DNA from 2 places in the Paenarthrobacter sp. NPDC089322 genome. Region 2 is predicted to be linked to the other one. Evidence: predicted binding sites of a transcription regulator. Region 2 holds the regulator's gene; the other holds the start of a gene.
The links. The regulator HrcA, encoded in region 2, represses chaperone genes, less so after heat shock. The targets are predictions, from matches to a motif close to TTNGCACTCGNNNNNNNCGAGTGCNAA.
Positions count from the first base shown of each region.

Region 1 (22,404 bases), on a different contig from region 2:
AGTGGACACGGTCATGCTCCACCCCGGCCTGGGGGCCGTTTTGTCGGGCAACCCGCGCGTAGGTTCGGAGGAGTGGGCTACGGGTGTGGAACTGCTGGGACAGTTGGCGCCGCACGCCGACGCCGTGGCGGCACAGGACGGCTTCCGCCCGGGATGCTTCGATGGTGCCGAAGCGGCCGCCCGGACCAAGCCGGGAACGGTCCGTGTCCCCGTGAGCGATTCACCGGGTTCCTTCCGCACTGTGCTGCACAAGGCCGGTCGTCCCCTGCACCCGGGACGCTTCCGTGAGGCGCTTCCCCGGCTGGCTGCGGGAAGCCACTGGCTACGCGGCCGCCTGTGGATCGCATCCGCTGCCAAAACCAGGATCGCTGTTCAGGGGATCGGGCCGCGCGTCTGGCTCGAGAGCACCGGTACCTGGATGGCCGATGCCGCGGCCGGTGCAACCTCATTGGGACAGTCCGGTACAACCTCGGTAAGCCGTGACGTCAAGGCGGGGACCGACGTCGACGCCGTCCTGGACTGGCACCCCAGCTACGGTGACCGCGGCACGGTTCTCGCGGTGACCGGGCGGGCCGATGACATCGACCCCCAGGAGATCCGCAGCCTGCTGGAAGGCTGCCAACTCAGCGAAGCCGAGATGGAACTGGACTTCGGAGTTTGGGACGATCCCTTGGAGTTAAGCGACGCCCTCTGAACCACTTCACACCACAATAAAAAGGAGCAACACCATGAAAGTCAGGAACTCAGTGCGGGCCCTCAAGAAGGTCCCCGGAGCACAAGTCGTCCGCCGACGTGGACGCACATTCGTCATCAACAAAAAGAACCCGCGAATGAAGGCGCGGCAGGGCTGACACCCTCCCAGGGGGCTGTTTAATGGGTGGATGCCCATCCTGAACAAAGACATGTCCCTGTGCATTTCGCTCGCGGCCCGCCCCAGCAACATCGGGACCCGGTTCCACAACTACCTCTACGATCTGCTCGGCTTGAACTTTGTCTACAAGGCCTTCGCGCCGGCCGACATCACCTTGGCGGTCGCGGGCATCCGCGGCCTCCCGATCCGTGGCGCTGCGGTCTCCATGCCATACAAAGAAGCAGTCATCCCGCTGGTCGATGTCATGGATCCCTCCGCGAAAGCCATTGACTCGGTCAACACGATCGTCAATAACGACGGTGTCCTGACCGCCTACAACACGGACTACATAGCCATCGCCAGGCTCCTGAAGGACCATCAGGTGCCAAACACCCACTCTGTGCTCTTGCGGGGAGCCGGCGGAATGGCCAAGGCTGTCGCTGCCGCCCTGCGCGACGCCGGGTTCACTGCCGTCACCATCGTGGCGCGCAATGAAACTGCCGGCCGGGCGCTGGCGGACCTCTACGGATTCGCCTGGCAGGACGACGTCAACGGCTCAACCGCCGATCTCATTATCAACGTCACCCCGCTGGGCATGGCCGGCGCCGATGAAAGGGCCCAGTCCTTCGAGGATGCAACCATTGCAGCTGCCCGGGTGGTGTTCGACGTCGTCGCGCTTCCCTCCGAGACTCCGTTGATCGAGGCCGCACGCGCCGCCGGCAAGCCCGTTATTACGGGCGCGGAGGTAATCGCCATCCAGGCCGAGGAACAGTTCGTCCTGTACACGGGCGTCCGGCCGTCTGCGGAGCAGGTACGCGAAGCTTCGGAGTTTTCACGCCGCCAGGCCGGGCACTAGGCGTCAGGACACAGGCTCCACAACAACGGCCACTCTTTCCTCGCCGATCCGGGTGAGGACCAGGGTGGCCGTTATGGCATCCTTCGATTTGCCGGCCGACTTGGCCGGCAGGAGCTGTTTCCTGAGCTCTTCCGGCGTAACGGCCGTGCCCCGCTTCTTGATGTCCAGCACGCTGATGCCGTTGGCCTTGACCCAGGCCTTGAGCGCTTTCACGTTGTAAGGCATGACCTCGAGCACCTTGTACGCGCGTGCGAACGGGGTGTCATGCAGTTCCGGCGCGCAGATATACGCGATGTGCTCGTCCACGAGGTGCCCGCCCAGCCGTTCAGCGATGTCGGCCACCAGCCCGGCTCGGATGACCGCACCGTCGGGTTCATACAGGTAGCCTTCAACGGGCCCGACGGCGGCTACCGGACCGCCGTCGAAATCCTCGCCGCTCGTGATTTCGGCAGCGCCCCGGGCGCCGATGACGAGTGCCGCGCGGCGCACGCCGGGGCGGGCAACGGCGTTGAACCACAAAGTGACTTCAGTGACGTCACCGCCCACGGACACCCACTGGGCTTCGCAATTGGCGGGCACCGAGTCGTGGGGCATGCCGGGGCCCATCTTGACGCCCACGGCCAGGCCGGTGGCGGCCAGCCCCTCAACGAACGACAAGGGCGGAGAGAAGGCTTCCGGGTCCCAGATCCTCGTGGTCCCCGACGTCGAGGTGGTGCGTCGTGCAGGATCCAGCCATACGCCGTCGATCCCGTCCAGGTCCACGGAGGTGGCGTCTGAGTGCACCACGGTGGCGTGCGGGAACGGCATGAGGTTGATCGTGGCGCAAGCGGCCGTGGTTTCATCCATCTCCACGGCCGTCACGGCGATGTCCATCGAGGCCATAGCCATGGAGTCCGCGCCCAGTCCGCAGCCCAGATCGGCTACATGGGCGATTCCGGCTTGGGCGAAGCGCTCAGCGTGCCGTGCCGCAACGTTCAGGCGGGTCGCCTGCTCCAGCCCTGTCTGGGTGAACAGCATCTGCCGCGCAAACTCGCCGAACTTGGCTTCGGCCCGGGTCCGGAGCCGGGACTGCGTGAGGACGGCGGCCACAACCTCGGGGGAGTGCCCTGCCTTGCGGAGGTCCGCATTTACGCTGAACGCGTCTGCTTCCCGGTAGGGGCCAAGCGAGGCAAGAAGTTCCCACCCTTCAGTGGTGAGCAAGGGTGCAATCTGTTCCTGTGGTGCTTGGGGCATGGGAACCAGCCTAACGTCGCCGGCGCACGTGATGGGACGGGTGAAGCAGGCCGATAGGGTTGTTCGTATGGAAGACAACGCAACTCCGCAGCCCTCCGAACCGAACAACCAGAACGGAAGAATTCCAGCCGCTGCAGGAGCTGCAGAGCACTCAGCTGGCCGTTCCCTTGCCACCTACGCCCGCCCGGCCCTGATCGCCGGTGTCGTCATCGCGGTGGTTTGCGTTGCGTTGCTGATCATTATTTTCGCGCTGGATTCCTTCAATGCGGCCGCCTATTCCGTGACGGGCAAGAGCATCGGTGACGCCACGGACGAGGCCCGCGACATCCGCGAGCTTTACACCGGTGCCCGGATCGGCGGGATGACCGCCCTGGTGATATCCGGCGTCGTGGCGGTTGCTGCCGGGATAGTGCTCTACCTCAACCGCGGGTCTGCTGCGCCGGAGGACGGCGAAGAATATGACCTTGATGACCTCACGGGTCGCTGAACCGATCAGCTCCGACCGTTCACCGATGACGAAATGCTGGCACTCACCTTGACCGAGTGCTAACCGCTTACATAGAGTCTTGTTAGCACTCTCCCTGTGAGGGTGCTAACCACCCCGCCAGGCAGCTACCGGCACCGCGACGACGGTTGCGCGCCTCGGCACCCTTGTTCTTAGTCCATGAATCAGCTCATGAAAAGGAGAGATCCGAGTGTCGGTCTCGATTAAGCCTCTTGAGGATCGTATTGTTGTTCGCCCGCTCGAAGCAGAGCAGACCACGGCTTCCGGCCTGGTTATTCCGGACTCCGCGCAGGAGAAGCCGCAGGAAGGCGAAGTTGTTGCAATCGGCCCCGGCCGCTTCGATGACAACGGCAACCGCGTACCGGTTGACGTAGCTGTTGGCGACGTCGTCATCTACTCCAAGTACGGTGGAACCGAAGTCAAGACCGGTGGCAGCGAGTACCTCGTTCTGTCCGCCCGCGACGTCCTCGCGATCGTCGTAAAGTAACTTCCTGGATCCCCGCACCGCAGCAGCCTTGGATATCGTTCCGAGCCGCAGCGGTGCGGGTTTTCCGTCTTGAAAGGACACAACCATGGCAAAGCAGCTTGCTTTTAACGATGCTGCCCGCCGGTCTCTCGAGGCCGGTATCGACAAGCTCGCCAACACTGTCAAGGTGACGCTTGGTCCGCGCGGCCGCAACGTCGTGCTGGACAAGAAGTGGGGAGCTCCCACCATCACCAACGACGGCGTGACCATCGCCCGTGAAGTCGAGTTGGACGACCCCTATGAGAACCTTGGCGCCCAGTTGGCCAAGGAAGTCGCCACGAAGACCAACGATGTTGCCGGTGACGGCACCACCACCGCCACCGTCCTCGCCCAGGCCCTCGTCAAGGAAGGCCTGCGCAACGTTGCCGCCGGCGCTGCTCCCGGGGAGATCAAGCGCGGCATCGAGGTTTCCGTCGAAGCCATCGCAGCCCGCCTCCTGGAGAACGCCCGCGAGGTCGAAGGTACCCAGGTTGCCAACGTGGCAGCCATCTCCGCACAGAGCGACGAAGTCGGTGAGCTGCTGGCCGAGGCCTTCGGCAAGGTCGGCAAGGATGGTGTCATCACCATCGAAGAGTCCTCCACCACCCAGACCGAGCTGGTCCTTACCGAGGGCATGCAGTTCGACAAGGGTTACCTGTCCCCGTACTTCGTCACCGATGCAGAGCGCCAGGAAGCCGTCCTTGAAGACGCACTGATCCTGATCAACCAGGGCAAGATTTCCTCGCTGCAGGAATTCCTGCCGCTGCTGGAGAAGGCCCTGCAGGCTTCCAAGCCGCTCTTCATCATTGCCGAAGACATTGAAGGCGAGGCACTGTCCACGCTGATCGTCAACCGCATCCGCGGCACGCTCAACGTTGTAGCCGTCAAGGCTCCGGGCTTCGGCGACCGCCGCAAGGCCATGCTCCAGGACATCGCCACCCTCACGGGCGCCCAGGTTGTCTCGCCGGACCTCGGTCTTTCGCTGGATACCGTTGGCCTCGAGGTACTGGGTACCGCCCGCCGCATCACGGTTACCAAGGACAACACCACCATCGTGGACGGTGCCGGCACAGAGCAGGACGTCGCAGACCGCGTTGCCCAGCTCCGCGCTGAGCTGTCCCGCACGGACTCCGACTGGGACCGCGAGAAGCTGCAGGAACGCCTGGCCAAGCTGGCAGGCGGCATCGGCGTGATCAAGGTTGGCGCTGCCACCGAGGTTGAGCTGAAGGAAAAGAAGCACCGCATCGAGGACGCTGTTTCCTCCACGCGTGCAGCCCTGGAGGAAGGCATCGTTTCCGGCGGCGGCTCCGCCCTCATCCACGCCCTCAAGGCACTGGACGAGGATCCGGCCGTCAAGGCTCTCGAAGGTGACGCAGCTGCCGCTGTTGGCATCGTTCGCCGCGCCCTGACCCAGCCGCTGCGTTGGATTGCCCAGAACGCCGGCTTCGATGGCTACGTGGTGGTTTCCAAGGTTTCCGAACTCGAAGCAAACCACGGCTTCAACGCCAAGTCCGGTGAGTACGAGGACCTGATCGCCGCCGGCGTGATCGACCCCGTCAAGGTCACCCGTTCGGCTCTCCGCAACGCCGCTTCCATCGCTGCCCTGGTTCTCACCACCGAGACCTTGGTTGCCGAGAAGCCGGCTGAGGAAGAAGACGCACACGCAGGCCACCAGCACTAAGCAGGTTGCTTGCAGGAACCCCGGTCACGCTTTGTGGCCGGGGTTCTTTGCTGTCTCCAGCAGGGTGCGGGGCTGCTATTGTCGGCGTACGACGGCGGCGGTACCCTGACGCTATTACGGCGGCATGGGTGCGCCAACCGGGCTGCTCCCGGCCGCGAGGTGAGTCATGACCATGCCGGCAACAGCCTTGGACCTCGGACGTTCAGCGTTCTCGGAGCATCGGTGGAGCGATGCTTTGGAGTCCCTTGCGCGGGCGGATGCCGAGGGGGGCCTGCCTCCGGAAGACCTTGAAGTGGTGGCCTCGGTCGCCATGCTTCTTGGCAAGGACTCGGAGGGTGTTGCCTACCTGACCCGGGCCCATGACGAATATGTGGTGCTGGGCGACATGGCGGGTGCTGCCCGGTGTGCTGCGTGGCTCGTGTTGTACATGATGGACATGGGCGAACCTGCCCGGAGCTCCGGATGGATGGCCCGTGCCAGGCACTTGGTGGAGGGGCTGGACCAGCCGGGCACAGCCGAGGGTTATCTCATGATCCCGGCCGCGCTTGGAGCTCTGTACGGAGGGCAGCCCGAGGCCAGCAAAGAGCTCTTCGGCCAGGCTTTGGCGGTGGGTAGGAAGTTCCGGGACCGGGACTTGACGGCCTTGGGCCAGTTGGGCTTGGGGACTGCAGGGATCACCTTGGGATTCACCGATGAGGGTTTGGAACTGCTCGACGAAGTGATGGTGTCCGTGACCGCCGGGGAGGTGTCGCCCATTCCGTCCGGGATCATCTACTGCGCAGTTATTGGGAGTTGCCGCCTGGCCCTGGACGTCCAGCGCGCCCATGAATGGACGGCCGCCCTCCAACGCTGGTGCGGCGACCGGCCGGACATGGTGATGTTCAGCGGCCAGTGCCAGTCGCACAGGGCGGAACTGTTCATCCTCCACGGGGCGTGGGACGATGCCATGGCAGCCGCCCGCATCGCCCAGGACCGTTCACGCCGCGGCGATCCGGAAGCCAGATGGGGCGCATGGTACCTCGAGGGCGAGATACTTCGCATGCGGGGCCAATTTGATGAGGCATGCGTTGCGTATGCCAAGGCTGCCGAGACGGGCTTCGAGGCCTTGCCCGGTTTGGCCCTGGCCATGGTTGCGCAGCATAAAGTGGCCCAGGCCCAAGCCATGCTCCGCCGTGCATTGTCAGGCTCGGACCCCGCCAACCGACGACGGCTGCTGCCCGCCGTCGTCGAGGTTGAACTGGCGGCAGGCGACACGCCGGCGGCCCGGGCGGCGGCCGATGAGTTCGCGGCTCCGGTCGGTGACGCCGGCAGGCCACTGGAACGTGCGATTGCAGCCCAGGCCGAAGCGCAGGTCCTGATCGCAGAAAGCAAGGCGGCCGACGGGCTGTTGGCCTCGAGGAAGGCCTGGCGTCTGTGGTACAGCCTCGAAGCGCCTTACGGTGCCGCAACCTGCAGGGTGCTCGCGGGGCGTGCCTGCTCCGTGTTGGGCGACCAGGCGTCGGCGGCCATGGAGTTCGAGGCCGCTCAAGGGGAGTTCGCTGATCTGGGGGCGGCGCCGGCCGTCGCCGATGTCCTCAGGCTCAGCGGGGAACGAGCGGGGGACGGGGCCTCAACGCTGACTGTCCGCGAGCTTCAGGTCTTGAGGTTGGTGGCCGAGGGGAAAGCCAACAAATCCATCGCCAGGGACTTGTACCTCAGCGAAAAGACCGTTGCCCGCCATGTCAGCAACATCCTGTGCAAGCTGGATGTCCCTTCCAGGGTTGCCGCCACCAAGTACGCGTTCGAACACCATATGGTGAGCTGACATTCTCCCCGTGTGCGCATAAATACCCATCTGTGTTCCGCCTGAATGGGTGATTCGGCCGACGCGGCACCGGATACCGGACCCATAGCTTGGCCTTATGAACATTCCACTGCTCGCCGGCACCGTATCTACCGTGCTCTTTGCAGCCAGCATGTTTCCCATGCTGATGAAGGCGGTCCGGACCAAGGATCTGGCCTCTTACAGCCTGGGCAACATTGCGCTGACCAACATCGCCAATGCCGTCCACTCCGTGTATGTCTTCGACCTCCCGGCAGGACCGGTGTGGCTGCTGCACAGCTTCTACGTGGTGGCGTCGGCCCTGATGCTGGTCTGGTGCGTGCGATACCGCAAGGCTCCTGCTGCCGGCCCCGTGGAAAAACTGGAGACTCCTCCGGCGCTTGTTCATTAAAAGGAAATTGTTGGCCTTTGATTCGAAGAAGGAGAACGGTCATGGGAAGAAACAACGAGGCATCAGCGGACACAATCATCGTGGGAGGTGGGCAGTCGGGATTGGCGCTGGGCTATTGGCTGTCCAAACAAAACCACGATTTCCTGATTCTCGACGAGAACGTCAGGCCAGGGGAGTCCTGGCGTCAGCGCTGGGATTCCCTCCGCCTGTTCACACCAGCCAAGTTTGACGGACTACCCGGGGCACCGTTCCCGGGAGACCGGTTGGCGTTCCCCACCAAGGACGAACTCGCGGACTACCTCGAAGGCTATGCCCGGCGATTCCAGTTGCCGCTTGTCCATGGAGTCCGCGTTGATGAGGTGACCCGGCGGGACCACCGATTCCTGGTGCGCTCCGGGACCAGGACCTGGGACGCCGGGAACGTCGTCGTAGCCACCGGAGGTTACCGGATGCCCAAGCGCCCGGCGTTCGCCACTGAGTTGGATTCCGGCACGTTCCAGCTGCACTCCCGGGACTACAGGAATCCCGGACAACTCCAAGCCGGCCCGGTCCTTGTGGTGGGCCTCGGGAACTCGGGAGCGGAAATTGCCTTGGAGGTCAGCAGGACTCACACCACGCTGCTTGCGGGCAAAGCCAGTGGTGAAATTCCTGTCCGGCACGGTCGGTTGGCAGCCAGGTTCGTCCTGCCCGTCATCCGATTCGCCGGCTTGCATGTCCTGACCCTCAATACCCCTGTCGGCCGGAAGGCAGCACAATCGTTCAAAACAATGGCGACCCCGTTGATCCGGACGAGGACCAAGGAACTGGGGGCCGCGGGAGTGGAACTGGTCCCTCGGGTAGCCGGTGTCAGTGATGGCCAGCCGATGTTGGACGATGGACGGACCCTCACGGTCGCCAACGTCATCTGGTGCACCGGCTACCGCGACGACTACTCGTGGCTGAAGCTGCCGTACGCCAACTCCGGTGGTGAATTGGAGCAACAACGGGGAGTGTCGGCATCGGTTCCCGGGCTGTACTTCATTGGCCAGGAATTCCTGTTCGCGGCAGCCTCGGCAACCCTTCCCGGGGTCGGTCGGGATGCCCGCTACGTGGCTCGCCACCTGACGGCTCAGCGCCCAACCGCCGAGCCAGTTGTTGCCCACGCTATCCACCTTTGAGAACGGAAAAGCGACGGAATCGGAGTCAGGTGGCGTGTTGGATGCGTCACAGTCCCTGTGCCGTCCGGGAGGTCTGCGCAACACAGCCCATGCACAGCTTCACCTGCGGAAATACATAGTGAATACTGCGCTAATTGACTGGGGGAACACGGTTTCACAGGGCTGCCGCACTCGGGTGGAGCTGTAAAACCCCGTATGATGGATGCTTTGTGTAACAGCCTTTGAGGAACCGCCTAACGTGACTACGCCAACGATCCAACCGCCCGCCCGTCCCAACAGGCGGGCTACCGGACCCGTTGCAAAGTCAAAGTTCCGCCCGGAAATCCAAGGGCTTCGTTCCTTGGCCGTCCTCATGGTGGTGGGTTACCACATCTGGATCGGGCGCGTGTCCGGCGGTGTGGACGTCTTCCTCCTGATCTCTGCCTTCCTGATGACACTGCAGTTCACGGGGCGTTTCAAGCAACGGCGCCCCATGGACTTGTTGCGGCATTGGCTGCACCTTTTCAGGCGCCTGCTTCCCGCCGTCGTGGTGGTCCTGCTGGGCACGCTGGCGGCCACCTTTGTCTTCCTGCCGCCCACTCGCTGGGTGGAAGTGGTCCACCAGGCATGGGCCTCCCTGTTCTATTACGAGAACTGGCTCCTGCAGAACCTTGCGGTCAACTACTACGCAACGGATCACAGCCTGGCCAGTCCGGTTCAGCATTTCTGGTCGCTGTCCATCCAGGGCCAGGTGTTTATCCTCTGGCCAGTGATCTTCGCGGTCATGGCAGCCATTTGCCGTAAGTACGACCTCCGGTATCGGGCGTCATTGGCCTACATTTTCGCGTTGATCTTCGTGGCTTCACTGACGTACTCCATCATCTTCACCGCCAACAACCAGGCCGTGGCATACTTCGACACGTTCGCCCGGCTGTGGGAATTCGCCTTGGGGACACTCGTGGCCCTGATCCTCCCCGCACTGGACTTTTCCAGGCCTGTCCGCGTGGTGATGGGGTGGGTGGGTGTGGCCGCCATGTTGAGTTGCGGCATCCTGCTGCAGGTACAAACAGCGTTTCCGGGCTTCGTGGCTTTGTGGCCTACGTTGGCCGCCGTTGCAGTCATTGCGGCGGGACAGACCGGCAGCCGCTTCGGTGTGGACCGGATCCTGAGTTCGAAGTTCCTGGTCCGGCTGGGTGACAACTCCTATGCCCTCTACCTCTGGCACTGGCCCGTCCTGGTGATTGCCCTTGCTTGGAGCGGCAAGGACCATGCAGGGTGGTTGTCCGGAACGGCGATCGTGGCGTTGTCGCTCGTCCTTGCCTTCTTGACCACAAAGTACGTGGAGAAGCCCTTCCGTGAATGGCGCTGGCCGGAGGTGAAGCGTCGGCGCGCCGCCATCTCCATCGCCGCCTGCCTCGCTGTGGCGTGCACGCCCCTCTTTGGCTTCCAGTACAAGCAGTATCTCGACCAGCAGGCTGCTGCCACGCAGGCCTTCAACGACAATCCGGGAGCCCACGCGTTGCTTCCCGGGTACGTGGACCTTGTCAGTGACGGTGCCAAGACACTGCCTACAGCCGAACAGCTCCCGGAAGACTGGGCACGCCTGTCCGGCCCTTGCGAAGGCGATGCGCAACCCGATGACCGGACCTTGCAGTCCAACTGCCAGCAGAACAGCGTGGCCGCTGAGGATGCCACCAAGACCATCGTGGTGCTGGGGGACTCACACTCGCAGCAGTGGCTGGCCGCCCTGGGCCCGCTCGCGGAGGCCCAGCACTGGAAGGTGACCGCTCTCCTGTTGGGCGGATGCCACTTCATGCCGGAGAACCCCGACGCGGATGAGGCTTGCAACGACTTCAACTCGGAGGCGTCCAAGTATGTGGAAGAGCAGTCGCCGGACGCCGTGTTCATGGTGGGAACCATGGCTTCGCCGTCGTCACCTGACGAGCAGTTGGTATACGGCTTTGAACAGACGGTCACCAACTTCAATGACCTGGGCATCCAGGTAGTTGCCATCCGCGACAACCCCCGGTATGACTACAACGTTACGGAATGTGCGCTGGCCAAAGGCGTGGAAAGTTCCGACTGCAAATCCGACCAGCCCGACGTCCTGGCGGCGCAGAGCCCGTTCGCAGCCGTCCAGGGAATGTTCGGTAATGCCGCCTTCCTTGATATGACGGACCTCTTGTGTGACGGCATCCATTGCCCAAGCGTCGTGGGAAACACTTTTGTCTACCTGGATGACAACCACCTGTCCAGGACGTACGTCAGCAGCATGGCGGACATGTTCACGGAGAGGTGGTTTGCCGCGACGGGGTGGGCCCGTTGAGCAAACAGCACAACGTTGCCGCACCTGGAGCGGCCGGCACACCCGCCGTTGCGGAACGCACGACGGCGGCACCCGGCTTCCGTCCGGAGGTTCAAGGCCTGCGCGCCTTGGCTGTGTTGATGGTGGCGACTTACCACATCTGGTTGGGCAAAGTATCGGGCGGCGTGGATGTCTTCCTGCTCATTTCCGCCTTCCTGCTGACCCTCTCCTTCACGCGCAAGCTCGAGAACCGCAAGCCACTGAAACTGTTGCGGCACTGGCTGCACGTGTTCAAGCGGCTGCTGCCCGCCGTCGTCGTTGTCCTGCTGGCGGTGCTGACCGCCACGTGGATTTTCGTCCCCCAAAGCCGGTGGCCGGATGTCCTGGCCGAGGCGTGGGCGTCCTTGCTGTACCGGCAGAACTGGCAGCTCGCGGACTCCGCCGTGGATTACTACGCCCAGGACCACTCCGGAGCAAGCCCGCTCCAGCACTTCTGGTCGCTCTCCGTCCAAGGCCAGGTCTTCATTCTCTGGCCGCTGATATTTGCTGCGGTGGCGCTGCTGCAGCCGCAGCTTGCCAAGCTGTTCCCGCAGCGCACGGCGGCAACCCCCAGGGCGTTGCTGTTCATGGCTTTTGGCGTGGTCTTCGCGGTGTCACTCCTGTACTCCATCGAGCAAACGGCGCATAACCAGGAGTACGCCTATTTTGATACCCGGACACGGCTCTGGGAGTTCGCGCTGGGATCGCTGCTGGCATTGGCCCTTCCTTATCTGAAGCCGGGCCGAGTGCTGCGGGTCATCCTCGGCTGGGCGGGGTTGGCCGCCATGCTCGCTTGCGGTTTGGTCCTGACCGTTGAACGTTCCTTCCCGGGCTTCGTTGCGCTTTGGCCCACCCTCGCCGCGGCAGCCGTGATCATCGCAGGCCAAAGCAACAGCCGCTTTGGAGCCGATCGTCTGTTGAGCTCCCGGCCGTTGGTTCTCGTCGGTGACAATTCCTATGCCCTCTACCTGTGGCATTGGCCCGCCTTGGTGTTTTTCCTGCTCGTCACGGACACCGGTACGCCAAGCCTTCTGCAGGGCCTGGGCATCATGGCGGTGTCGATGCTGCTGGCTGTTGCAACCACGCGCTACATCGAGCTGCCGCTGCGCCGCTGGGAGTGGCCGGACGTACGGTCCTGGCGCGCCGCCGTCGTGATTGCCTGCTGTGGTGCGTTGCTGGCGGTACCGGTCACTGCCTGGCAAGGCGCAATTGCTGCCGAAGGCGCAGCCATTGCTGACCAACCCAAGGAACTGACTCCCGGAGCAGCGGCCCTTTCGCCCGAGTTCGCCGGCCAACCAACCCCCGAAGCGATGATCATCCCGGCTCCCGCGGCCATGAAGGACGAGTGGGCGGACATCGATGGCCTGTGCACCGGTGACAACGTTCCTTCGGATCCGCTCCTGCAGGGGTGCCTCCAGAACGACGAGCCGGACGTGGTCACCAAGGAAATCGTGGTGCTCGGCGATTCGCATGCCCAGCAGTACATGGCCGCCCTCGGACCGATTGCCAAGCAGCACGGCTGGGAAGTCGTGACCCTGCTCAAGGGAAGCTGCCGGTTTGGTGCCGAATCACCGGAACGCACTGATGAGTGCAACGACTTCAACAAGGCAAGTGCCGCCTACGTCATGGAGCATCAGCCCGATGCTGTCTTCACAGTTGCGTCGCTGACCCATGCCACGGCTCCTTTTGAGACCGAAGTTCCCGGCTACCTCGAGGGTATTAAGCCGTTCACGGATGCTGGGATCGACGTCGTCGGCGTGCGCGACAATCCAAGGTTCAGCATCAACATGCCTGAATGCGTGCAGAAGAAGGGGCCGGATTCGCCCGACTGCAACGCGCCGCTTGAGGAGTCGCTTGCCGCTTCATCACCCCTTGACGATTACGTTGGCAAGGTGGAGCGGCTGTACCTGATGGACATGAGCGACTTCATCTGCGAGCAAGGCACCTGCCCGGCGGTGGTCGGGAACGTGTACGTCTACAAAGATGACAACCACCTCACCAAAACCTACGTGCAGAGCATGATCCCCATGTTCGAAGAGCGGCTCCTGGCGGCAACCGGTTGGGCGGAACGCTAGTTCCGCCGGACGCTACGGAACGCTGCAGCGGGTGTTGGAGAGGTGTTGGGACGTACGACGGCGGCCTGCCGCCAGTGCTGTTGCTCACACTCAGGGGTCGCGGAATATGGCGATCGCCGCTGAGGTTCTAGTATTTATCCAACACCTTATGCACAGGCCAGTCCCGTAATGACGGGCTGGTCATCAGTTGCAACCCCTACCAGTTAAGCCCCCAAGAACCCAGGTAAGAGGCGCACACTCATGACCCAGCCCGAACACGATCCCTTTGGCTTTGTAGGCCTGACCTACGACGACGTCCTGCTGCTTCCCGGCCACACCGATGTCATCCCGTCGGACGCCGACACGTCGTCCAGGATTTCCAAGCGCATCACAGTGCAGACCCCGCTGCTTTCGGCGGCCATGGACACCGTCACGGAGTCCCGCATGGCCATCGCCATGGCTCGCCAGGGTGGCCTGGGCGTGGTGCACCGCAACCTGTCCATCGATGACCAGGCCGAGCATGTGGACCGAGTCAAGCGCAGTGAATCCGGCATGATCACCAACCCGCTGACCATCAATCCGGAAGCCACGTTGCAGGAGCTCGACGAGCTGTGTTCCCGATACCGTGTCTCCGGCCTCCCCGTCGTGGACCCCGAAGGCCGCCTTCTGGGCATTGTCACCAATCGCGACACCCGTTTCATTCCGGAGTCCGAGTTCCCCACCCGCCGTGTCAGCGACGCCATGACCAAGATGCCGCTCGTCACCGGCCACGTGGGCATCAGCCGCGAAGAAGCCTCGCACAAGCTCGCCACCAACAAGATTGAAAAGCTGCCGCTGGTCGATGAGCAGGGCCGCCTGAAAGGCCTTATCACCACCAAGGACTTCACCAAGGCAGAGCAGTACCCGCTGGCCACCAAGGATGACGAAGGCCGCCTGCGCGTAGGCGCGGCCATCGGCTTCTTCGGTGACGGCTGGGAACGCGCCATGAAGCTTATCGACGCCGGCGTGGATGCCCTGTTCGTGGACACCGCCAACGGCCACTCCCAGGGTGTCCTGGACATGATCTCCCGCCTGAAGTCAGACCCCGTTGCCGCCCACGTGGACATCATCGGTGGCCAGGCTGCAACCCGCGAAGGTGCGCAGGCACTCATTGATGCCGGTGCGGACGGCATCAAGGTCGGTGTCGGCCCGGGTTCCATCTGCACCACCCGTGTTGTCGCCGGTGTTGGTGTTCCCCAGATCACCGCCATCTACGAGTCCGCAAAGGCCGCCATTCCGGCCGGGGTTCCGTTGATCGCCGATGGTGGCCTGCAGTACTCGGGCGACATCGGAAAGGCGCTCGTCGCCGGTGCCGATACCGTCATGCTCGGCTCTCTGTTGGCCGGTTGCGAAGAGTCTCCCGGTGAGCTCATCTTCGTCAACGGCAAGCAGTTCAAGAGCTACCGCGGCATGGGCTCACTCGGGGCCATGCAGTCCCGCGGCAAGAACACGTCCTACTCCAAGGACCGTTACTTCCAGGCCGACGTCTCCGGCGATGACAAGCTCATTCCCGAGGGCATCGAGGGTCGCGTAGCCTTCCGTGGTCCGCTCGCGTCCGTGGCATACCAGCTGGTCGGCGGCCTTCGCCAGACCATGTTCTACACGGGCGCGCCCACCATCGCGGAGCTTAAGGCACGCGGCAAGTTTGTCCGGATCACCCCGGCAGGCCTGAAGGAATCGCACCCGCACGATATCCAGATGACGGTCGAGGCACCGAACTACGGTTCCCGCTGATGATCCCTGATCCCCGTGGCCACGGCCGCGGGGATCAGCCATTTAAGGGTCGTGCTTTCAAGGCACGCGGCAGCAATGTCTGCCCGCAGGAATAGGCTGGGTGCATGTCTGAAAAGCCCGCACAACCGCGGCACCCGGAGTCGGTCCGGCTCAACCCGGTCCAACCCGGCAAAGCACCGCCCCGCAAGCTCGCGCTCCGCCCGTACGCACGCGCCGTCGGGCAGGTCCTGAAGGTGAGCTTCAAAGCGTCACCTGCGGCCGTCATCATGAAGGTGGCCGGTTCGTTGATTTCGGCCATGCTGCCGCTTGTGACAACCTACTTCGCAGCTCTGACCACCACCGCGCTGGCCGCCGGCTACGCAGGAGACCCCGACGCCGGTCCACAGGCGATCCTGTACGTCATCATCACCGCTGCCCTGGGGCTGTTTTGGGGTGCGTTCAGCAGTGTGGACCGCTACATCCAGCAGCTGATGAGCTTTAAAGTGGGCGCAATCGTGGGCGACATGATGTATGAGCGCTTTCTGGCCTTGGAGTTCTGGCGCTACGACGACAAGGAAACGGTAGACCTCTACGACCGCGCCAAACGGTTCTCCGATTCCTACGCGCGGGTTTTGGACCGCATCGCCGCCATCTTCACGCAGCTTGTCTCGGTGGTCCTGGCCGTGGGCGCGTTGCTGCTGGTCAGTTGGTGGATCGCGGTCATCGTCCTGGTCGCGATCGTCCCCAGCGTCTACCTGCAGTTCAAACTGTCGCGGGAACAAATAGCCCACTGGAACACGCAGGTTGACTCGCGGCGGCAACGCCGGATGATCGAGACCAACCTCCTGCGCCCGCAGCACATCGCGGAGATGCGGCTCTACGGGATTGTGGGCTACCTGATGGACCTGCGTTCCCGGCTCAGAGATGCCGATGAGCGGCGGCGCCTCGATTACCAGAAGCGCTACATCCCCAAGCAACTTGCCGCCGACGCCCTCCAGTACGGCGCCGAGGTCGTCTCCCTGATCTGGGTGGTGGGGCAGATCATCGCCAGGGCGCAGCCGGTAGGCCAATTCCTCTATGTGCAGCAGATCGTCAGCCGGGCGCTGTCCACGGCCAACAACCTGGTGTCGTCGCTGAGCTCCATCGACGAGGACCTTGCCAACCTCAAGGACTACGAGCTGTTCATGGCGCTTCCTGTCCCGAGCGGCAACGAACCGCCCCTCGTGAAGTCGCCCTCAACGGTGGAAATGCGCGACATTCGCTTCAGTTACACAGGCAGTGACATCGAGGTGATCAAGGGCATTTCCCTGACCATCAAGGCGGGCCAGCACATCGCGATTGTCGGTGAAAACGGTGCGGGAAAGTCCACGCTGATCCGGATCCTTGCCGGCTTGTACCGTCCCGATTCCGGGCAGGTACTGCTCGACGGTGTGGACCTGGCCGGGATCGATGTGACCAGTTGGCACCGTCACCTCGCCGTCCTGAGCCAGGAGTTCCTGAAGTACGAGTTCGCCACGGCAGCGGAGAACATCTATCTCGGCGACGTGAAGCAACCACGGGACGACCACCGCATCAAGCGCGCAGCATCCGATGCCGAAGCCATGGACTTCATCAGCAAACTCCCCAACGGCTTGGAAAACCACGTGAGCAACTGGATGGAGGATCCCCGCGGCAGGAAGGGGAGCGGGCTCTCCGGTGGGCAATGGCAGCGGCTCGCGATGGCCCGCAACTTCTACCGGGATGCCTCGTTCATGGTCATGGACGAACCCACCTCCGCCATTGACGCCCTGGCTGAGCACAGGATTTTCTCGAGGCTTTTCGCGGACAGAAGCAGCACCATCATCGCCATTAGCCATCGCCTGGCCACCATAGAGAAAGCGGACGTGGTCTACATGCTGGAAGACGGCCGGATCGCCGAGCAGGGAACACACAAGGAACTGGTTGCCCTCCGGGGACGCTACTTCCGGATGTTCGAATCCCAGCTCACTGTGGAGGAAACCACACGGCCCGCACCTTAGGCAGCAGCTTCCACCAATCCCGCGGAGCGACACGGCGCCCGGGTACCAGTGGGATAAACTCAAGCAGTGACTTATGAGATTGAGATTGGCCGTGGCAAGCGTGGGCGTCGTGCCTACTCCCTGGATGACATCGCGATCGTTCCGAATCGCCGGACGCGTGACCCGAAGGACGTCTCTGTCTCCTGGCAGATCGACGCCTACAAGTTCGACATGCCCGTAATCGCTGCTCCCATGGACTCCGTGATGTCGCCGGAAACAGCCATCGCCCTGGGCCGTTTGGGCGGCCTCGGTGTCCTGGACCTCGAAGGCCTGTGGACCCGGTATGAGAACCCGCAGAAGGTCCTCGACGAGATCGCCGACCTTGCCGACGAAACGGGCAGCCCGGCCGTCACGCGACGCATGCAGGACCTTTACCAGGCACCCGTCCAGCCTGAACTCATCAGCTCCCGGCTTGCCGAGATCCGCGCCGCAGGCGTCACGGTGGCAGGTTCCCTCACGCCGCAGCGTACCCAGGAACACTACAAGACCGTGGTGGCCGCCGGCGTCGACATCTTTGTCATCCGCGGCACCACCGTCTCAGCGGAGCACGTTTCCAAAAACCACGAACCCCTGAACCTCAAGCAGTTCATTTACGAACTCGATGTTCCCGTGATTGTCGGCGGTGCTGCCGGCTACACTCCCGCACTGCACCTCATGCGCACGGGTGCGGCAGGTGTCCTGGTCGGCTTCGGTGGCGGTGCAACCACTACCACCCGCCGGGCATTGGGCATCCACTCGCCCATGGCCTCAGCCATCTCGGACGTCGCAGCTGCACGGCGCGACTACATGGACGAGTCCGGTGGACGCTACGTCCACGTCATCGCCGATGGCGGCATGGGCAGCTCGGGCGACATCGTCAAGGCCATCGCCATGGGTGCCGACGCCGTCATGCTGGGCAGTGCCCTTGCCCGCGCCGAGGAAGCTCCCGGCCGCGGCTGGCATTGGGGTCCGGAAGCCCACCACCTGGAATCGCCCAGGGGAGACCGCGTCAACGTGGGCACCGTGGGTCCGCTCGAGGAGGTCCTGTACGGACCGGGCCACCACACCGATGGTACGTCCAACCTGATCGGAGCATTGCGCCGTTCCATGGCTACCACAGGTTACTCGGACCTGAAGGAATTCCAGCGCGTGGACGTCGTGGTTTCTCCCTACGCAGGGAACTAGTACTCCTGCCAATCGGGCCAGGCAACAAGTAGGGTAGGGAACTATCAGCTGTTGCGTTTGAGGAGGGGTCCGATGAGCAATGCCACAGGTAGTCCGCACGTCCAAGCTTCCGGGGCGCTGAGCCCGGAATCACGTGCCGCTTCCATCGAGGTCCTCAAAGCCACTGCCGAGGCCGGCAAGGAGCTTGACATCCTGATCGTCGGCGGCGGCGTTGTAGGGGCTGGAGCTGCCCTGGACGCCGTTACGCGCGGCCTGACCGTAGGCATCGTGGAAGCCAGGGACTGGGCGTCCGGTACCTCATCCAGGTCGTCCAAGCTGATCCATGGCGGGCTGCGCTACCTTGAGATGCTGGATTTCGGCCTCGTCCAGGAAGCACTCCAGGAGCGGGGCCTGCTGATCCAGCAGATCGCTCCGCACCTGGTGCGCCCTGTGCCGTTCCTGTACCCGCTGACGCGCAGGTTTTGGGAGCGGCCCTACGTGGGCGCAGGCATCATGCTCTACGACACTTTGGGCATCACGTCCGGCCACAGCCGCGGCGTTCCCATGCACAAACATCTCTTCAGGCGAGGAACTTTGCGGGCGGCTCCCAGCCTGAAGGACGACGCCTTCGTTGGGTCCATCCGTTACTACGACGCCCAGGTTGACGACGCCCGATTGGTGGTCAATGTGGTCCGGACCGCTGCGCACTACGGTGCGCACGCAGTGAACCGTGTCCGTGTGGTGGACTTCCTCCGTGAAGGTGAGCGCGTCGTCGGGGCCAAGCTGGAAAACCAGGAAGACGGCAGCGTGTTCGAAGTACGCGCCAAGCAAGTAGTAAACGCGACGGGCGTGTGGACCGACGAAACGCAGGCCATGGTCACTGATCGTGGCCAGCTCAAAGTCCGGGCGTCCAAGGGAATCCACTTGGTGGTGCCGCGCGACCGCTTCCAGTCCACGGTGGGGCTGATCCTGCGCACGGAAAAGTCGGTGCTCTTCGTCATCCCCTGGGGCCGCCACTGGATCATCGGCACGACCGACACCGACTGGAAGCTGGACAAGGCGCATCCAGCAGCGTCCAGCAAGGACATTGACTACGTTCTTGAGCACGTCAACCGCGTACTCAAGCGCCCCTTGACCCGCGAAGACGTAGAAGGCGTCTACGCCGGGCTCCGTCCGCTCCTGGCCGGCGATAACGACTCCACAGCCAAGCTGTCCCGCGAGCACGTGGTGGCGCACCCCGTTCCCGGGCTCGTCGTGGTTGCCGGCGGCAAATACACAACGTACCGGGTCATGGCCAAGGACGCAGTGGACGAAGCCACCCGAGCCATGGATGAACGCGTCCCGCCGAGCTGCACCGAGACGATTCCGTTGCTCGGTGCTGAGGGCTTCAAAGCCGCCTGGAACCGTCGCGCGCGGTCAGCGGAGGAAGCCGGCGTTCACGTGGCACGCGTGGAGCACCTCCTCAACCGCTTCGGATCGATGGCCTCGGAGGTGCTGGACCTCATCAAAGCCCAGCCCGAGCTTGCCCAACCGTTGCCGGGAGCAGACGACTACCTGGCCGCAGAAGTGGTCTACGCAACCACCCACGAAGGTGCCCGCCATGTCCATGACGTTCTGACGCGACGAACACGCATTTCGATCGAAGCATGGGACCGCGGTGTGTCAGCGGTGCCCGTTGTCGCTAAGCTGATGGGTGAAATCCTTGGCTGGAGCGAGGCCCAGCGGGAAAGCGAAGTACGGCATTATCTGGCGAGGGTGGAAGCCGAGCGTCTCAGCCAGCAGCAACCCGATGACGAATCGGCCGACGCCGCGCGTATGGGAGTCGATGACATCGTTCCCCTTCGCTGAGCATCACCTTCGCTGAGCATCACAGGACCTTGGGCCGGGAGGCCGCACTGGAGGGAACACGACGTGGCTGAACCACTTGACCGGTATGACGCGGAACTGACCACGCCGGAAACGGTCATCCTGGAGCTCGTTGCCGAAGACAAGATCGATGCTGCCGCACAGTTGGCCGAACGCCTGCACAAGGTTGGACGCATCTCCAACCTCGAAGGCTTCCTCGAGCAGGTCCATTCACGGGAACACCAACTGGCCACCGGGCTTCCAGGTGGCATCGGCCTTCCCCATGCCCGCAGCGAGTACGTGGACAGGATCTCCATCGCGGTAGGCGTCACAAAATTCGGGCACGCCCTGGACTTTGGCGCGAGTGATGGGCCCGCCACGCTGGTACTGCTCATAGCAACCCCGGCAAGTTCCTTCTCTGACCATTTGGAGGTCCTGGCGACCCTGGCCCGTTCGCTGTCCAAGGAATCCTTCCGCGAGTCGCTGCGGCGGGCGCACGACCCCGAGGTGATCTCAGAACTTATCAACTCCAGCCTGGTGTTCTTCGATCACTAAAACGTGAGGCCGCTTGCCAGGTTCGTTGTTCTACAGTCCGGTTCGTTGTTCTACAGCCGGACGAAGTACGGTTAATAGGTGTTGAAAACCGCGCTGAAACCCCGCTGGATCGCAGGACTTGTCTTTGCGCTTCTCCTGTCCGGGGTGTTTGTGCTGCTCAGCCAATGGCAGCTCAGCCGGTCCACGCAACAAGAGGCCCCGGCGCCGTCCAGCATTGAGGAAGTGAGGCCCCTGGTGGACGTCCTGCAGCCCGGGCAGTTCTTCCCCGGCTCGGTTTCAGATCAAATGGTCAGCGCCACGGGAAGCTACGACGCCGGCAAACAGGTCCTTGTGGAAGGCCGACTCCGGGACGGACAAAAGGGCTACTGGATCGTGTCCGCCTTCGCCGTGGACAACGCACCGAAGCTCAGCGGCGTAGCCGCGTCCCCGCAAACGTGGGTTCCGGTGGCGCGCGGATGGGTGGCCGATGCCTCCCAAGCCAGCGCCCCGCCGTCGGGCACCCTCACGGTGACCGGCCGCTTGCTGCCCTCTGAAGCGCCGCTGCCAAACGTCGACGCCGGTCCCGGCCGCGCGTCGGCAGTGGCCGTTGCGGAACTCATCAACAAATGGGAAATTTCCAGCTACTCCGGGTTCATTGCCGCTACTTCCGAAGTTGTCGGCGGCGTGCCCGTGGTTTCGGACGATGCCCTCAAGCCCCTCAACATCCCCGCCCAGCCTCCGGCCCAACAGGTCAACTGGCTGAATCTCTTCTACTCGGTGGAGTGGGTGGTCTTCGCAGGCTTCGCCCTCTATATCTGGTGGCGGATGGTGGCCGACGACTACCGCCGGGACCAAGAGGATGAGCTTGAGGATGACGACTTCGACGCCGAGCCGGAACACGCCCCACAGCCTCCAGAACACCCCGCCAGCCCTGAACCAGAACAAAAGGTGCAGCAATGATCGAACCCAAGCCGGCCATCCAGCCCGAGCAGTCAGGACCCAAGCCCAAGAAGCGGAGGTTCGGCGGAACGGAAGCCCAAATCCGTTCGGCACTGAAGTTCTACAAGATCATGGCGTACCTGACAGGCGCCATGCTCCTGCTGCTGTGCGCTGAACTGATCGCGCGATACGGCTTCGGCGTCTCCCTCTTCGCCGGTGGCACGAACGCGGTGACAGGGCAGCCTTTCGTGTTCGGCTTCGCCTCCTCGGAACCCAAGGGCGTGATCGGCGGCTTCAACATCTCAACCACGGTCCTGATCGTTCACGGCTGGATGTACGTGGTCTACCTGATCTCCAACTTCCGGCTTTGGTCGCTGTTGCGCTGGCCTTTCTCCAAGCTGGTCCTGTTGGCGCTGGGTGGCGTTGTGCCGCTCATGTCCTTCATCGTGGAGAAGAAATTCCACGCGCAGGTGGAAGCCGAGTTGGCCGCCCACCCGCAGGCTTCAAAGCGCTACTGAGTTACTGCTGGCCGGTGTTCGGCTCCTGCCGATGTGAGATGCCTTACGCGGGGCCCGGTTTTGGCCCCTGATGCCCGCTGTGGACGTGCACCGGGGTGGCCCGGCAAAGTAGTCTTGTTTGGTGACTACTCCCACCGCACCCCAAACTTCCCAGAAGCCGGTGCTGGTTGTTGACTACGGTGCCCAGTACGCGCAGCTGATTGCCCGCCGCGTCCGCGAAGCAAATGTGTATTCGGAAA
Region 1 covers NZ_JBFBGW010000005.1:80,396-102,799, reverse strand. Annotated here, with positions in the region: gene AB0N65_RS07690 (GTP-binding protein) at 1-694, shown strand, start outside; gene ykgO (type B 50S ribosomal protein L36) at 729-851, shown strand; gene AB0N65_RS07680 (shikimate 5-dehydrogenase) at 882-1,706, shown strand; gene AB0N65_RS07675 (class I SAM-dependent methyltransferase) at 1,710-2,939, opposite strand; gene AB0N65_RS07670 (hypothetical protein) at 3,007-3,426, shown strand; gene groES (co-chaperone GroES) at 3,635-3,931, shown strand; gene groL (chaperonin GroEL) at 4,017-5,630, shown strand; gene AB0N65_RS07655 (response regulator transcription factor) at 5,797-7,434, shown strand; gene AB0N65_RS07650 (hypothetical protein) at 7,532-7,843, shown strand; gene AB0N65_RS07645 (NAD(P)-binding domain-containing protein) at 7,885-9,000, shown strand; gene AB0N65_RS07640 (acyltransferase family protein) at 9,203-11,305, shown strand; gene AB0N65_RS07635 (acyltransferase family protein) at 11,404-13,398, shown strand; gene guaB (IMP dehydrogenase) at 13,639-15,150, shown strand; gene AB0N65_RS07625 (ABC transporter ATP-binding protein) at 15,255-17,147, shown strand; gene AB0N65_RS07620 (GuaB3 family IMP dehydrogenase-related protein) at 17,214-18,350, shown strand; gene AB0N65_RS07615 (glycerol-3-phosphate dehydrogenase/oxidase) at 18,423-20,177, shown strand; gene AB0N65_RS07610 (PTS sugar transporter subunit IIA) at 20,241-20,729, shown strand; gene AB0N65_RS07605 (SURF1 family protein) at 20,808-21,668, shown strand; gene AB0N65_RS07600 (DUF3817 domain-containing protein) at 21,665-22,165, shown strand; gene guaA (glutamine-hydrolyzing GMP synthase) at 22,287-22,404, shown strand, end outside.
Region 1: groES (co-chaperone GroES) is a predicted target of HrcA. The motif match lies at 3,463-3,489, and genes of this name have one in related genera.

Region 2 (9,418 bases):
GGAGACTAGAGGATCAGAGATACGGCGTGTCCCGGCCAGCCCCTCGGCGGCCGGTGGAAAAGCCGTGTGAGTTTCGACAGTAAGGATCCTGCGTGTCTCCCATGGCCCGCACCGCACCGGTGCCCGCCGCAACAGATCCGGCCATCATCCGGAACTTCTGCATCATTGCCCACATCGACCACGGCAAGTCGACCCTGGCCGACCGAATGCTGCAGTTCACCGGCGTCGTTCAACAGCGCGACATGAAGGCGCAGTATCTGGACCGCATGGATATCGAGCGGGAGCGCGGCATCACCATCAAATCCCAGGCTGTCCGCATGCCTTGGGAAGTCGACGGCACCCCGTACGCCCTTAACATGATCGATACTCCCGGACACGTGGACTTCACCTACGAAGTTTCGCGATCCCTGGCTGCGTGTGAAGGCGCGGTGCTTCTCGTCGATGCCGCCCAGGGCATCGAGGCACAGACCCTGGCCAACCTGTACCTGGCCATGGAAAATGACCTCACGATCATCCCGGTCCTGAACAAGATCGACCTTCCGGCCGCGCAGCCCGAAAAGTATGCCGAGGAACTTGCCAACCTCATTGGTGGCGATCCTGAAGAGGTCCTGCGTGTGTCCGGCAAGACCGGCGTCGGCGTGGAGGCGCTCCTGGACAGGATCGTCCGGGACATCCCGAACCCTGTAGGCGATGCCAACGCTCCCGCTCGCGCCATGATTTTTGATTCTGTCTACGACACCTACCGTGGAGTTGTGACCTACGTCAGGGTGGTGGACGGGCAACTGAGTCCCCGCGAACGTATCCAGATGATGTCCACGAAGGCCAGCCACGAGCTCTTGGAGATAGGGGTGAGCTCGCCCGAGCCGGTTCCTTCCAAGGGGCTCGGAGTGGGTGAAGTGGGTTACCTCATTACCGGCGTCAAGGACGTGCGGCAATCCAAGGTAGGCGACACCGTCACCAACCTTGCCAAGCCCGCCTCGGAGATCCTCGGCGGTTACCAGGACCCTAAGCCCATGGTCTTTTCCGGGCTTTACCCACTGGATGGGACCGACTACCCCAATCTTCGCGAGGCGCTGGACAAGCTCAAGCTCAACGACGCCGCCTTGGTGTACGAGCCCGAAACCTCCGCTGCGCTTGGCTTCGGCTTCCGTGTTGGCTTCCTTGGCCTGCTCCACTTGGAAATTGTCCGTGAGCGCCTGGAACGCGAGTTCAACCTGGACCTCATCTCCACAGCCCCCAACGTGGTCTACGAGGTAACGCTCGAAGACAAGTCCGTCGCCACTGTGACCAACCCGTCCGAATTTCCGACCGGCAAGGTCAATGAGGTGCGCGAGCCGATGGTGGCGGCCACCATCCTCGCCCCCAACGAATTCGTTGGCGCCATCATGGAGTTGTGCCAGAGCCGCCGCGGCCAAATGCGGGGCATGGACTATCTGTCCGAGGACCGCGTCGAGATGCGTTACTGGATCCCCTTGGCTGAGATCGTGTTCGACTTCTTCGATCAGTTGAAGTCCAAGACCCGCGGCTACGCGTCGCTGGACTGGAAGGCCGACGGCGAGCAGGTTGCTGATCTCGTGAAGGTCGATATCCTCCTCCAGGGCGAACAGGTGGATGCCTTCAGCGCCATCACCCACCGCGACAAGGCCTATGCCTACGGCGTGATGATGACCGGCAAGCTGCGTGAACTGATTCCGCGCCAGCAGTTTGAGGTGCCTATCCAGGCTGCCATCGGTTCCCGCATCATTGCCCGCGAGAACATCCGCGCGATCCGAAAGGACGTCCTTGCCAAGTGCTACGGCGGTGACATCACCCGTAAGCGCAAGCTGCTGGAGAAGCAGAAGGAAGGCAAGAAGCGCATGAAGATGGTGGGCCGGGTGGAAGTGCCCCAGGAGGCGTTCATTGCCGCGCTGACCACTGACGAGTCCAAGGACAAGGCCAAGAAGTAGATGCCCAGCGTCCTTCCCTTGGGCGACCCGGCACCTGCGGACGGTTTGCTGCCCCCGCAGGTGCTTGCCGGCGTCGAACATCGCAAGTTCGGCTTGTACGTGCATATCCCGTTCTGCGCCGTGCGGTGTGGCTACTGCGACTTCAACACCTACACGGCTACCGAACTTGGTGGTGGTGCATCCCAGGATGCCTACGCGGGCACAGCTGTGGCGGAACTGGATTTTGCTGTCGCCGCCCTCGACGCTTCAGGGGTGCCCCGGAGGCCACTCAGCACGGTCTTCTTCGGGGGTGGGACGCCCACGCTGCTTCCGGCGGCTGATTTAGCGCGAATTTTGCGGGCGGCTGTTGCTCATTGGGGGCTCGAGCCGGGAGCCGAGGTGACTACGGAAGCGAACCCCGACTCCGTCACGCCCGAATCCTTGAAGCTCCTGGCTGACGCCGGCTTCACCCGGGTCTCTTTCGGTATGCAATCCGCTGTGCCGCATGTCCTCAAGGTGCTTGACCGTACGCATACGCCGAGCCGTGTCCCCTTGGTGGTGCAGTGGGCCCGGAAAGCAGGACTGGCCGTCAGCCTGGACCTCATCTACGGCACACCCGGCGAGACCATGGCTGACTGGCAGGAGTCCTTGGAGACAGCGCTTTCCTACGAGCCGGACCACATCAGCGCCTACGCTCTGATCGTGGAGGACGGCACCAAGCTCGCTGCGCAGATCCGGCGCGGCGAAGTCCCCGGAATCGACGACGACGATCACGCAGCAAAGTACGAACTGGCGGACACATTGATTTCGGAATCCGGGCTGAAGTGGTACGAGGTCAGCAACTGGTCAAGGACGCCGCAGCAGGCGTGCCGCCACAATCTCGCTTATTGGCGCGGCGATGACTGGTGGGGCGTAGGCCCGGGAGCGCATTCCCACATGGGCGGCGTTCGGTGGTGGAACGTCAAGCACCCCACTGCTTATGCATCAAGGCTGGCAGCGGGCTCCTCGCCGGCCGCCGGACGTGAAACGCTCGACGCCGGTACCCGGGAGGTTGAGCGCATCATGCTTGAGGCGCGCCTTGGGACCGGTCTGTCGGTGGACGCTTTGGACAAGGTAGGACGCCACGCCATGGCCGGGCTCATTGCTGATGGCCTTGTTGATCCTGTGGCGGCATTCAAGGGCCGCTTGGTCCTGACCCTGAAGGGGCGGCTGCTCGCCGATGCCGTGGTTCGCAGGATCCTGCCGGACTGAGTCCTGGCCGGGCACCGACTACTTGATCCAGCGGAGATTAATGCGGTAACGGTGCGGCTGGCCGTGGTTTACCCGGATCCCGGCCGAGACCGAGAAACACGTCAGTGCCACCCAAATTGCCGTAGCTATCACCGCGAAGATGTTGCCGACGACTGGCAGCAGGACCAGGATGTTTGCCACGACTGCGGCGATGGTCGGCGGCAGGGTGAAATTCAGTGCTTCTTTGGATTCCTGTGCGGTGAATGGACCACGGTCGCGGAAAATCAGGTAGATCAATAGCGACGGCAGGCACCCAAGAATGCCGCCGAAGTGCGCCAAAGTAGCCCATTGACGGTCTTCGCTGGCGGTCAGGGGGAGTGCATTTGCAGGTGCGCCATGATACTGGGGCTGGCCTGCGGCCTGGCCCGGTTCGTCTGGGGCGTTGTCTGCCACGGTGTCTTCCCTTTGCTTTAAGATGCTGCAGTCTTGCTGTCCCAGAATACTGGGTCCGGCGGGCTTCACGGGACAAAACGCATCATGGCTTCGCCGGTGATGCAGCTTCAGCTCACCATGCGGCCTTAGGGCACTGTAAGGAAGTCGATGACTTCCTCCACCCTGCCAAGCAACGATGCCTCGAGATCCGCGTAGCTCCGCACAGCGCCGAGCAACCGTTGCCAGCCGAGGCCAATGTCTTCGGCGGTGTCATGGGGCCACCCGAAGGCAGTCAGGATCCCGGTCTTCCAATCCACGCCGCGCGGGATCTCGGGCCACGCCTCGATTCCCAGCACCTTCGGACGGATTGCCTGCCAAACATCCACATACGGGTGGCCCACAATCAGGACGTTTCCGGCAGCACCTGGCAGCGTCATGGCATCCTGGGCGATCCGGGACTCTTTGGAACCGGCAACAAGGTGGTCCACCAGGATGCCGAGCCTGCGCCCGGGGCCCGGCGCGAAGTCCGCGATGGCCGATTTGAGGTCGTCGACGCCATGCAGCGGCTCGACGACGATGCCCTCCACCCGCAGGTCATCACCCCAGACCTTCTCCACCAGTTCGGCGTCGTGCTTGCCCTCCACCCAGATCCGGCTTGCTTTTGCCACTTGGGCACGCTGCCCTTGGACCCGCACGGAACCGGACGCTGTTCGGCCCGGCGGCAATGAACCGGCGGGTGTTTTCGCGGCCGGGGGCATGAGGCGTATGGCCTGGCCTTCAAGCAGGAATCCAAACCCGAGCTGGAAGGACTTGGTCTTACCTTGTCTGTCCTCCAGGGAGACAATGTGCATCCCGCCGGACTTTTCGACCCTGGTTACTTCACCAACCCATCCGGACTGGACGTCTTCAAGGACCATCCCGCGTTGGACAGGTACCTCCGGCAGCGTCGTCTTCACGGGCGCGCTCAGGTCCCGGGGACCCCATGTGTCAAAAGCCAAACCTTCATACCTCTTCGCGCTGGAAATTTTGACAGGGCCGCTGCTGCTGCCGCCCGCTGCGGTCAACTCCCGGCGGGCCGGTTTCAATGCTAGCAACGGGCTGGCTCATACTAGACTTATTAGCACTTGGGCATGTTGAGTGCTAAGTACGTTGTAGCTGGTGGTCCCCGCAGCCTGGGATACCCGGCATTGGACAGCCGTCAGGAGGTGTTGCAATGAGTGAGCCACGCAAGCTGGAAGTGCTGCGCGCCATCGTTGAGGATTACGTACACTCCCGGGAACCAGTCGGTTCCAAGGCTCTCGTGGAACGGCACCATTTGGGGGTTTCCAGCGCAACCATCCGCAACGACATGGCCGTCCTGGAAGAAGAAGGCCTCATTGCCGCGCCGCATACCAGCGCCGGCCGGATTCCGACGGATAAGGGATACCGGTTGTTCGTGGACCGGATTTCCCAGGTCAAGCCCCTGTCCGCAGCGGAGCGTCGGGCCATCCACTCCTTGCTGGAAGGGCCGGACGACCTCGACGACATCCTGGAACGAACCGTAAGGCTCCTGTCGCAGCTGACCAACCAGGTCGCCGTCGTGCAGTACCCGCACTCCAACCGGGCCTTGGTGCGCCACGTCGAATTCGTCCTTCTGGCGCCCAAGCAGGTCCTGGTGGTGCTGATCGCAGATACCGGCAGCGTTGGGCAAAAGGTCATCGACGCCGGCTCGGATGTCAGCAACGAGGCTCTGATGGCGTTGCGTGCGCGGTTCCTGGGAAGCATTTCCGGCACTCAGTTGGCTCTTCTGTCGCAAGTGCTTCCGTCCGTTGTGGCCTTGTGCCCGCCGGAACTCCGCAGCTTGGCGCAGGTCCTTGCCCACGGTCTGGAAACGCTGAGTGACACAAGCCGTGAAGAGCGCATCCTGATGGCCGGTACGGCCAACCTTGCCCGGTCCAACGTGGACTTCCCGCTCAGCATCGGCCCCGTGCTTGAGGCGCTTGAGGAACAAGTCGTCATGCTCCGGTTGTTGTCGGACATGGGGGATGATCCGCGCGGTGTTACCGTCAGCATCGGCCGCGAGAATCCGTACGATGGCCTGGCCGAGGCATCAGTCGTGGCCACAGGCTATGGCTCGGGCGCGAAAGTGGGGATCCTGGGGCCCACCCGTATGGATTATCCAACCACCATGGCAGCCGTGCGTGCCGTGGCCCGATACCTGTCCCGAATTCTCGGCGGCTGAGCCAGCCCCGGGGCTAAGAACCGCAGTACAACAAGGAAGAGAAACCGACTTTGAGCAGCCACTATGACGTTTTGGGAGTCTCACCGGAAGCCACCGGGGAAGAGATCAAAAAGGCGTACCGCAAGTTGGCGCGAAAGCTACACCCGGACGTCAACCCGGGGGAGGACGTCGCTGAGCAGTTCAAGGCAGTGACCCATGCCTATGAGGTGCTGTCCGACCCCCAAAAGCGCCGCGTCTATGATGCCACCGGTAACGAGAACGGCACAGACAACGGCTTCGGCGGGGGCTACTCCGGCCAGGGCTTTGCTTTCCAGGACATCTTCGACACCTTCTTCGGTGGCGGAGCCGGAGGTCACGGCGGTCCTGCATCCAGGGTGCGCCGCGGCCAGGATGCCCTCATTAGCGTCCGGATTGACCTCAAGGATGCCGTGTTCGGCGTCAACAAGAAGCTCGAAGTCGATACTGCAGTCATTTGCCCAACGTGTGATGGCAGTTGCTGCCGGCCGGGCACTCATCCCGAACGGTGCGATATCTGCGGCGGCAGCGGCCAAGTGCAGCGGGCTGTCCGTTCCATCCTTGGTCAGGTTATGACTACGGCGCCGTGTGGTTCTTGCGAGGGCTTCGGCACGATCATCAAGGATCCCTGCAACGAGTGCAGCGGCCAGGGCCGTATCCGCAGCCGCCGGTCACTCACCATCAAGGTTCCGGCCGGTGTTGCCACCGGAACGCGCATCCAGTTGTCGGGGCAGGGTGAAGCAGGACCGGCGGGCGGACCGGCGGGCGACCTGTATGTAGAGATCCGCGTTAACAACGATTCCACCTACATCCGCGAGGGGGACGACCTTCATGCAACCCTGAGCGTTCCCATGACGGCCGCTGCCTTGGGCACGGAACTTAGCCTTGAGACGTTCGACGGACCGCAGGAGATCGACGTCAAGGCCGGCACGCAATCCGGCGAGGTCATTACCCTTCGAGGGCTGGGCGTGACGCACTTAAGGGGTTACGGCCGTGGAGACCTCAAAGTGCACCTTCATGTGGAGACCCCCGGCAAGCTCGACCCGGCCCAGGAAGAGCTTCTGCGACAGCTGGCCAAGTTGCGCGGCGAGCAGTTCACCGACGGCAAGCTCGTTGCCAGCGGCGGCATGTTCGCCAAGCTGCGGGACAAGCTCGGTAACCTGTAGCGGTGAGCAACCCCGTCTTCTTCACACCCGCCGGCAGTTTGGACGGTGTGGGTCCTGGCTCTGTGTTTGTCCTGGACGGTCCGGAGGCCAGGCACGCCGTCACCGTGAAACGGCTCACGGCAGGCGAAGCTGTGGACCTTGCCGACGGAGCAGGCGCACGGCTGACGGGAACGGTGGCTGAAGTCGGTCAGGGCACGCTGTCGGTCACAGCCACCGAGGTCACGTATGAGGGGCAACCGGCAACGCGCTTGGTGCTGGTCCAGGCGTTGGCCAAGGGCGACCGTGACGAGCTGGCCATCGAAACAGCTACCGAGCTGGGAATCGACGCGGTCATCCCGTGGCAGTCGGAACGGTCCATCGTCCGGTGGAAAGCTGACCGCGCAGCCAAAGCCCACGCGAAGTGGCAATCGGTGGTCACGGCAGCGGCCAAGCAGGCCCGCAGGTCATGGATACCCGTGGTTCGTCCCCTCATGGATTCAGCTGCGTTGGCCAAGGCTGTTGCCGGCGCCGACATGGCTGTCATCCTGCATGAGGACGCGAAGAACCCCTTGCGCTCCGTGCTGGAAGACTCACCAGTCCTGAAGGGCGCCGAACCGGATACACCGCGGGAGGTCATGCTCATTGTGGGACCCGAGGGCGGTATCTCGCCACGCGAGGTAACCCGCCTGAGTGACGCTGGAGCCGTTACGGCACTGTTGGGTCACCACGTGTTGCGGTCGTCGACGGCGGGTCCTGCCGCCGTCGTACTCGCCAGCGATGTCTTGGGTCGCTGGTAGGGGACGACGCACCGACCCGGTCCGGAGCCCGGACTTTTCGGTTAGCTGACGCTGAACAACCGCGTATCAGTGCTCGACTCGTCGGTTTGCCCGGAGGCGTCCACCTGGGAAACCCGCAGTTCATATTTGCCGGGCTTCAGCGTCGCGCTGAACGTAAACACGCCCAATTGACCGGTGTCACCCGTTGCCTTCGCCTGTCCCGTGAGGACCGCGGTCTTTTCGCCACTGCCGTTCTCCTGCAGGATCCGCCAGCTCACCGGCTTGGAACTGTCCGTGCTCCGGCCATTGAACTTCACCGTCCCGGCCGGTAGTGAAGTGTCTTCCTGCGGGTCGATGATCCACAGCGGTGCCACCAAGGACGCATCCCTGGACATCGGTTGGCCCAGGCGTACCTGGCCGAACGCCATGAAGTCAGTGTGACCATCAACCAGGATGACCACTTGGATTTGCTGCCCGGAATTGATCAGTCCCGAGGAAGACGCCGCTGCGGTGGCGGTGTAAACGAGCTGTTGCACAGCACGCTGCGCCATCCCGGCGTCAAGGTTGGAGTTGAAGGCATCACGCGAGATGTCAACGGTGATCACATTCTTACCCGAAATGGAGGTGGCCAGGTTGCCGGGCTCCTGCCATGGCGTGAAGAAGTCGCGGTCCAGGGGTTTCTCGGCCATCATGATTCGCAATGCCGTGGTTACAGGGTTCCCGTCTCCGGAAATGTCCCTGAACTCCCGGTAGAGGTACACCTCATCCTCGCTTCGGCCAATCCAGTACACGGGGATCTTGGTGGATGCCTGCGTGGTTTCCAGCGGGGCGTTGCTGGCAGGGGCCTCCTGGACATTGACTTGCGGCGGGGCGGTGGTCGCCGATGGGGCGCCGCCGTTAGCGATGCAACCCGTCAGCAAAAGGACAGCCAGCATCGCCGGCGCCGCCACAACGGACTTCGTCCGCCGACGCACGCTGGGCTTTTGACTGGCTGACTGCGTGATGGGGGTTCCTAGCCTTGCGGCCGGCGATTCAGCCGGCCGGTTTTCGTGCGCGGATTCTGTTTCCTACCCGCTATGCCAGCTTGGCATACGGTCGACGGCGACTGGCAGGGATTCGAAGGACTGGCCGCAACTGAAACAGGATTGATACCCGCTTGATGCCGAGTTGAGACAATATTTCATGGCAGCCTGGTCCAGCGTCCGAGGGTGATGCGCTGAGAAGACCGCCGGAGCCCCGGCTGGCGTAGGATTGAAGGCATTCCGGCAAACGGACTGGCGCACCAAGTGGTCCTTATGTCGAAACCTTTGAATAACGTGAACCAACCGGAGGAGAAAAGGCCGCACGGCCAACACTATGAGTGAATCCCTGAATGGGCGGCTGCGGACCGGCAACGGGAACCCGGCTGCCACCGAGTTCCCGCACACTTTACCGGGCACGCGCACGGAAATCGTCACGTTCGACAACTCCGATCAGATGGTTCACTCATTGGGAAGCCATGACGAAGCCTTGCGCTATATCGAGGAACAGTTCCCGGACGTCAACTTCCATGTCCGCGGCAACGAGCTGTCAATGTCGGGCCCCGCCACTGTCATACCCCGGATCATGCGCCTACTCGAGGAAGTCCGCGGGCTTGTGGCGAAGGGCACGGTTGTCACGCCGGACGTCTTGCAG
Region 2 covers NZ_JBFBGW010000002.1:223,858-233,275, reverse strand. Annotated here, with positions in the region: gene lepA (translation elongation factor 4) at 93-1,946, shown strand; gene hemW (radical SAM family heme chaperone HemW) at 1,947-3,176, shown strand; gene AB0N65_RS03115 (DUF4870 domain-containing protein) at 3,195-3,608, opposite strand; gene AB0N65_RS03110 (DUF3097 domain-containing protein) at 3,734-4,585, opposite strand; gene hrcA (heat-inducible transcriptional repressor HrcA) at 4,801-5,808, shown strand; gene dnaJ (molecular chaperone DnaJ) at 5,859-6,989, shown strand; gene AB0N65_RS03095 (16S rRNA (uracil(1498)-N(3))-methyltransferase) at 6,992-7,765, shown strand; gene AB0N65_RS03090 (GerMN domain-containing protein) at 7,807-8,679, opposite strand; gene AB0N65_RS03085 (PhoH family protein) at 9,101-9,418, shown strand, end outside.